2 regions of the Halomonas sp. NYA30 genome follow, and region 2 is predicted to be linked to the other one. Evidence: predicted binding sites of a transcription regulator. Region 2 holds the regulator's gene; the other holds the start of a gene.
What was found. Region 2 encodes FliA, which starts transcription of late flagellar genes. Its sites were predicted from a motif close to CTAAAGTTNNNNNNNNNNCNGCCGATA; they were not measured.

Region 1 (3,416 bases), 850 kb from region 2:
TCCTTTCGTCAGGATGATCGTACGAGAGGTAGTAGGTTTGCCAGCAGCATCGTTACCGAAGTCCAGCGTGAGGCTTGCTCCGGCTCCCGTGAGCTCTCTAGTAAGCGCATCATCTCCTTGAATGCTATTCGTTGCTAAGCTGCCAGCACGCGCAAGCTGAGTAACTTCCACATCATAACGTCCTGCAGTCGCTTCACTGCTGGCTGTCGCTTTAATAGCAGTGCCGCCGCGTATTTCGGTAGATAAGCTTTGATAAAGCTCAGGATCGTTAAGTTTATTCACTGATGTCTGAAACTGAGACAAAGCGTTTTGTAACTGCCCGTAGCCAGAAATCTTGGCAGTCTGCTGCTCTTTCTGCTGCGTGATAGGCGCTAGCTTTTGGCGCTCTGCACCGCGTAGCTGTTCCAATAGACCAGTGAGATCTAGCCCTGATCCAACGCCAAGAGAGGTGATCGTAGCCATTGGCCCAGTTCTCCATATAATTAACTAAAATTGTCCATATAAAGTATATCGGCAGAAAAGGCGATAACTTTAGCCTTTTTTCTTAGTATCAAACGAGAAAAGCTAGGCTTGGCTAACCTGGCTTCGTACTTATTTATTTTTATGATAACTTACTGTTTTGGCTAATTTTGTGATGGCTGCTGATTCAACCCTGAAAGCTGTTGGGTCAAGTAGCTACTGGTAGAGTTCATTTGAGACATCAGCGTATCCAGTTGCGCAAATTGTGTTCGGTAACGCTCTACCGTCTCCTCGATACGACCTTCTGTGCGGGAAAAACGCTCACCAAAAGACTCTACTCGCCGCTCAGACCCACTGATGGCGCTTTGCAAAGTTCCAGAATCATTCAGCATTTGTCCAATAGCCTCATTGACCTGACCCGCCATACCACTTTTGCTATCGGCTCCTGTAAAGAAATTCGCCAGCGCATCAGGCTCGTTACCAATAACATTATCTAGCTTGTTCTCGTCTAGCTCTAAGGTGCCATCCACCTGCAGAGAAATACCAACGTCGGAAAGGGTTTGTAAGCCTTCCCCTTCCATCATCCCGCTGAGCACCCCACGTAGCGTTGACTCAACAACGCGAGTCGCACTATCACCATTCAGTTGGCCCGCCTGGCCGCTGGCAGCATCAAACGCTGTTAAATCGCCAATGGAACTTTTAAGCGTATTAAACGCTTCCACAAAGGCTTGTACTCCCTCCTTGATGGCTTGATTGTCCTGTGCAATGGTGATGGTGTTAGACGTATTCGCTTCGTTTAGATCTAATGTCACCCCCTGAATAGCACCTTCAATCTGATTGGAAGAGCTGACAATACCGATACCATTTACGTTAATACGGGCGTTTTGACCTTCTTGCACTACCTGCGCATCACTGGTGGTAACGTCGGTGGCTAAGATGTCACTGAAATTCGTGCTTTGGATGCTAGCATCAGCACCTGTTTCTGTTGCGTTAACAGACAACCGATATCCTTCGCCATCATTGATAATAGACGCGTTCAGGCGACCATCACTTTCTGTATTAATAGCATCACGAATACCTTCGAGAGAGCTTCCACTTGCAATAGCGATGGGATCCAACTCGCCGTCTGCAAGCGTAAATGTCAGTTCGGTATCACCATCAATAATCGTTTCATCTGGTGCTGTAACGCGCTCAGTTGCAAGACTGCCAGCAGTAGCCAACTGCTCTACTTCAACAGCATACTGACCCGGCTGTGCTTCATCACTGCTAGTTGCACGAACCCCATCTCCCTCTACAGAAGTGGTTAAGCCTCCATAAAGCTCAGGGTTATTAAGTGCAGATGCCGCAGTCTGTAGTTGCGACAAGCCACCTTTTAGCTGTCCATACGCGGATATTTTTGCTTCTTCAGATTCAACCTGTTGTTGAATGGGCACCAGCTTTTGCTGTTCTGCTTCACGCAGTTGATCTAATAAGCTTGTGAGATCTAAACCAGAACCAACGCCAAGCGATGTAATAGAAGCCATAAAACCAATGCCTTTTTTGAATACGTTTTGCTACGCTTGGTACTCCTCATTACCGCTTGTTCTTAAAGCTATGCGTAACACTATTTTTTAATACAATTACCTTAATATAACGGCTAAGTGAACTATAACTTGAATATTTGGCTGTTTTTTTCGTATTAAGACGTAATGCCAAGTAACAGTCCGTAATGCACGCTCGAAGTATTAAGGAAGGTCCGCTAGTAACGCCACGTCCTAATTACTCTTTCTCCCCACCCCAATGTAACGCAGCCCTGCCTCTTCAACGGCGTCGGGCGTGTACAAATTACGCCCATCGATAACGACGTTGTTGGTTAGCTGCTCAGCTAGCCAGGTGAAATCGACACTGCGAAACTCTTTCCACTCGGTGCAAATCACCAGGGCATCGGCGCCTTTCACGGCTTGAATCCGGTCGCCCGCTAGCATCAGGTCATCCCGCTCCCCATAAAGGCGGCGGCATTCCGCCATCGCTTCAGGGTCAAACGCTTGCACCTTCGCCCCCGCTTGCCATAGCGCTTCCATCAACGTGCGGCTTGGGGCTTCGCGCATATCATCGGTGTTGGGTTTAAACGCCAAGCCCCACACCGCTATGGTTTTGCCACTTAGATTGCCTAAGTTATCTTGCAGTTTTGTGAACAGGGTCTGTTTCTGGCGCAAATTAACCGCTTCGACGGCGCTGAGCAGTTCCGGCGTATAGCCTAACTGGCGCGCGGCGCGCTCTAACGCCTGAACATCTTTGGGGAAGCAGGAGCCGCCGTAGCCACAGCCTGGGTATATAAAGTGGTAGCCAATGCGTGGGTCGCTGCCAATGCCACGGCGCACGTCTTCGACATCGACTTCCAGCCGTTCAGCAAGGTTGGCGATCTCGTTCATAAAGCTAATTTTGGTGGCGAGCATGGCGTTGGCCGCGTATTTGGTCAGCTCGGCGGCCCGCACGCTCATAAACATCAGTTTTTCGTGGTTGCGATTGTAGGGGGCATAGCACTCTTGCATCCGCGCTTTCACCCGCTCGCTTTCCGTGCCGACAATAATGCGTGCGCCACGGGTAAAATCTTCAATCGCCGCTCCTTCTTTCATAAACTCCGGGTTGGAGCAAACGTCAAAGGCGTGAGATACGCCGCGCTGTTCAAGCACCTCGCTAATAGCGGCCTGGACTTTTTCGGCGGTTCCCACCGGTACGGTCGATTTATCGATCACCAGCTTGTAGCTATCCATATGCTGGCCAATGGTGCGCGCCACTTCCAGCACATAACGTAGGTCGGCACTCCCGTCTTCATCGGGCGGTGTTCCCACGGCGATAAATAGCAACTCGCCATCTGCTACGGCTTGTGCCGCATCGGTCGTAAAGCGTAAGCGCCCTGCGGCTACGTTGTGGGTAACGATAGTGCTAAGCCCTGGCTCAAAAATCGGTACGTCGCC
Region 2 (3,416 bases):
GACCTGCTGCCTCAACAACAGCTCTACGCGCCGGTTGGCCGCTCGGCCATCCGCGGTTGCGTTCGTTTCCATGGGTTGGGTGTCAGCATAGCCGACGGCCCGCATATGAGAAATATTGAACCCTTGGCGCTCTAAATGACGCACGACGGCAATAGCCCGCGCGGATGAAAGCTCCCAATTAGAGGGAAAGCGCGCTGTCGAAATGGGTACGCTATCGGTATGACCTTCCACCGAAATCTGCCCGTCAAAACTGGCTAATACATCGATAAGGCTTTCAACCACGCCGCGCCCTTGAGGCGTCAACACTGCTTGGCCACTGGAAAATAATAGGCTGTTATCAATACGCAGTGTGACCCCTTCACGCCCTTGCGACACGCTCACTCCAGGAATATTGAGCCCGGAAAACTGCGGCTGCAGCCCTTGGTGGCGGGGCTGTATACCTGTGGCAAGTGACGCTAGCGGCAGCGATGATACAGCGCTAGCCGAGCGCATAAAAGCCGTATCCGCCGCTTCACCACCCCCCGGTGGCGTCAGTGAAAGCAAGAGGACAAATAGCGTGATGAGCAGCGTCAGCACATCAAGATAGCTGGTTAGCCATCCCTCTTCGCCCTCCCCAGGCGAGACCGGTATTTCCAGGGCGTGACGGGTATCACGGTCTAACATGATAACTATCCCTTCGCCGCCGAACTAACCGAGGAGTCTGGTCTTGGTTTGACGCTGTTATCACGAATTTCATCGTGGTAATTGGCCACAAACGAGTTAAGGGTCTCTTCAATGAACGAGGGCAGACGGCGCTTAGTGATCAGTGAGATGCCTTCCAAAACCATGTTCATGGTAATCAAGCGCTCTTCGGTCCGGCGCTCTAGCTTCACTGCAATCGGCTTAAACACCAAATTGGCGAGTAAAATGCCGTAGAAGGTGGTCAGCAGTGCCACCGCCATGCGTGGGCCAATGACCTGCAGGTCGCCAGCATCCATGACTTCCAGCATGTTCACCAGCCCCACCAGGGTGCCGATCATGCCAAACGCGGGTGCATAGGTGGCCATGGTGCGAAATATTTGTGCTTCAGCCTGTTCACGCGCTTTCAGGCGGGCAATGCGCCAGCGCAGCATGTCAAAAATTTCGTCCTCTTTGGTGTTGGCGATCACCAGTTGAATGCCGGTGCGTAAAAACGGATTGCGGGTATGCTCTAGCTCGCGCTCAACCGCCCGCACATCGCCTTTAAACCACAGTCGTGACATATCGACCAGTTCCCGGATATCGTCACGCATATAGGTGTTTTCGCGCCGGAATACTAGGCCCACCAACCGCACCACACGGAGCACTTCTCTCAGCGGATAGCTGATAAAGGTAGCCGCCAACGTACCAGTCACCACAATGGCCAGGCCCGGCAAATTGATAAAGCTTGAAGGGGACTCTGCGGTCAAAAACAGTACACTGACCAGCAGCAATATGCTGGCAAATATACCTATCAGCGTCGAAGGATTCATCCACGGCTCCTTGCCGGTCACAAGTGAGTAAAAAAGAGGTGTTATGCCGAGTCGTGTAAACGCGCACGTAAACGGCTGACGGCCTGACTGTGTAGTTGAGAAACGCGTGATTCCGTTACGCCCAACACAGCCCCTACTTCCTTGAGGTTGAGTTCTTCCTGGTAATACAGTGCCATGAGCAGTTTTTCACGCTCTGGCAGTGCGTCAATCGCATCAATCAGCGTTTGCCGCTGCTGGCCATCAAGCAACTGCTCGAACGGTGAGTTGCTCAGTTCATTACTGACCGGCTCGCCGCCATCGGCCACCAGCTCTTCAAACGGCAGCAATTGGCCACTGTTGGTGTCATTGAGGAGCTGCTGGTATTCACTCAACGGCATTTCAAGATGGTGGGCGATTTCGTTCTCTTCCGGTGCTCGCCCCAGCTGTTGTTCTAACTGGCGAACGGCATTGTCTACTGCGCGCGCTGAACGACGCACACTGCGGGGCAGCCAATCGCGGGTGCGCAATTCATCCATCATCGCACCGCGAATTCGTTGGCTGGCAAAGGTCGCAAAGGTCGCACCTTGGGTAGCATCAAAGCGACCGAGCGCTTCCAGCAGCCCTACCATCCCTGCTTGAATAAGGTCATCGAGCTCAATGCTGGCTGGTAAGCGGACCTGAAGCGTCAAGGCCTGACGTCGTACCAGTGGCATATATTGCGTCAACAGCTCACTCTGTTTGATCCTACCTTGTGCTGTGTACATCCTTTCGCCTCGCGGCTATACAGCCTTCACTGATAGTTCACAATCATTTGCAGCCCCTGCACTCGAACCGGCCGTTGGCCTGGGCGTAAGGCGAAACGAAAATGCAATGGCACACCTGCCGTCCGTCCTGCCAATGCGGTAGTGGACCCGCGCATGCCGGTTAACGCAACGCACTGCTCAGGATGGCACAACCAAGCGTTTAACAGCGCACCGGGAGGATGGCTGAACTGCCACTGAATACGCTCAAGCTGCTTTGTCCGAAGATTCGCCGCAGCGGGCGGAGAAACGTTTTGGCTAGCGCTTGCCCGATCACTCATCGCCACCATCAGCCCAGGAACCTGGGTGCTCCAACTGCCGGTAGCGGCCTGGGCACTCGCCGTTAATCCTGCCAGTAACCACCCTGTTAGCAGTAGCGCCACCAGCGGCAGCGCCCTTCTTAATTGCAAGCTTAGCATGCTTAGTCACCTTGGCGGAGTATGCTCATCGTGCAAGTACCAGTAGTTCCATATTTAAGTAGTATTCGGCGGCACCACGCAAGTTGTCGAGCAATCCCTGGCGCGGCAAATGCGGTTCATGAAGCGCTAGCAAACGACGCGGCCCACCGTGTTCCTGTAGCTGGCGCAAGGTGCTGTACATGGCAGCAAAGGCATCGGCATCGCTATTGATCCATAGTGCCCAACGGCTGTACTGAGCGCGTAACTGAGCAAGGTCAGCAGTATCTGCCGCCACGATATGCACATCCCAGTCTTCAGGGTCACCGGCCCAGCTTCGACCTAACGTGGACCACTGCCCCAGACGTGCTTTGACTTTGTTTACCTGAGAGGCACCGCTACCGGGCAGCCCAACCACTATAAGCGGAATTTTGGGTCTGGGTGGCGCTATCGCCTCAGGCGCTTCTGCTTCTACTGCTGCAGCCGTAGGCGTTAATAACGATGGGCTCTGTTCTGGTTCTGGCACATGCTCGGCCGCCGCGACATCAACCGCCCCTTCCGCCTGCTGCTGGCGCTGCAGATTCGCCCACTTACGCAGCCCTGAAGCTTGATCTTGATCGCTCACGTCACACCCTCTCGGCTGACACTGCCCATTTGGCGAATCGCATCGCGGGCCATAAACGCGTAAACCAGCGCATCAAGCATGCCAGTATCGCGACGCCGACGGCTCGTGCCTAATAAATTGAGCAGGT

Region 1: the regulator FliA is predicted to act here: its motif matches at 2,090-2,116, upstream of fliD (flagellar filament capping protein FliD).

What each region holds. Positions count from the first base shown of each region.
Region 1 covers NZ_OZ334477.1:3,901,966-3,905,381, forward strand. The annotation lists gene fliD (flagellar filament capping protein FliD) at 1-462, opposite strand, end outside; gene fliD (flagellar filament capping protein FliD) at 624-1,982, opposite strand; gene ACWI0H_RS18115 (UDP-glucose dehydrogenase family protein) at 2,214-3,416, opposite strand, start outside.
Region 2 covers NZ_OZ334477.1:140,444-143,859, reverse strand. The annotation lists gene ACWI0H_RS00670 (OmpA/MotB family protein) at 1-663, opposite strand, end outside; gene ACWI0H_RS00665 (motility protein A) at 669-1,490, opposite strand; gene ACWI0H_RS00660 (RNA polymerase sigma factor FliA) at 1,532-2,233, opposite strand; gene ACWI0H_RS00655 (flagellar protein FlhE) at 2,260-2,688, opposite strand; gene ACWI0H_RS00650 (hypothetical protein) at 2,714-3,289, opposite strand; gene flhF (flagellar biosynthesis GTPase FlhF) at 3,286-3,416, opposite strand, start outside.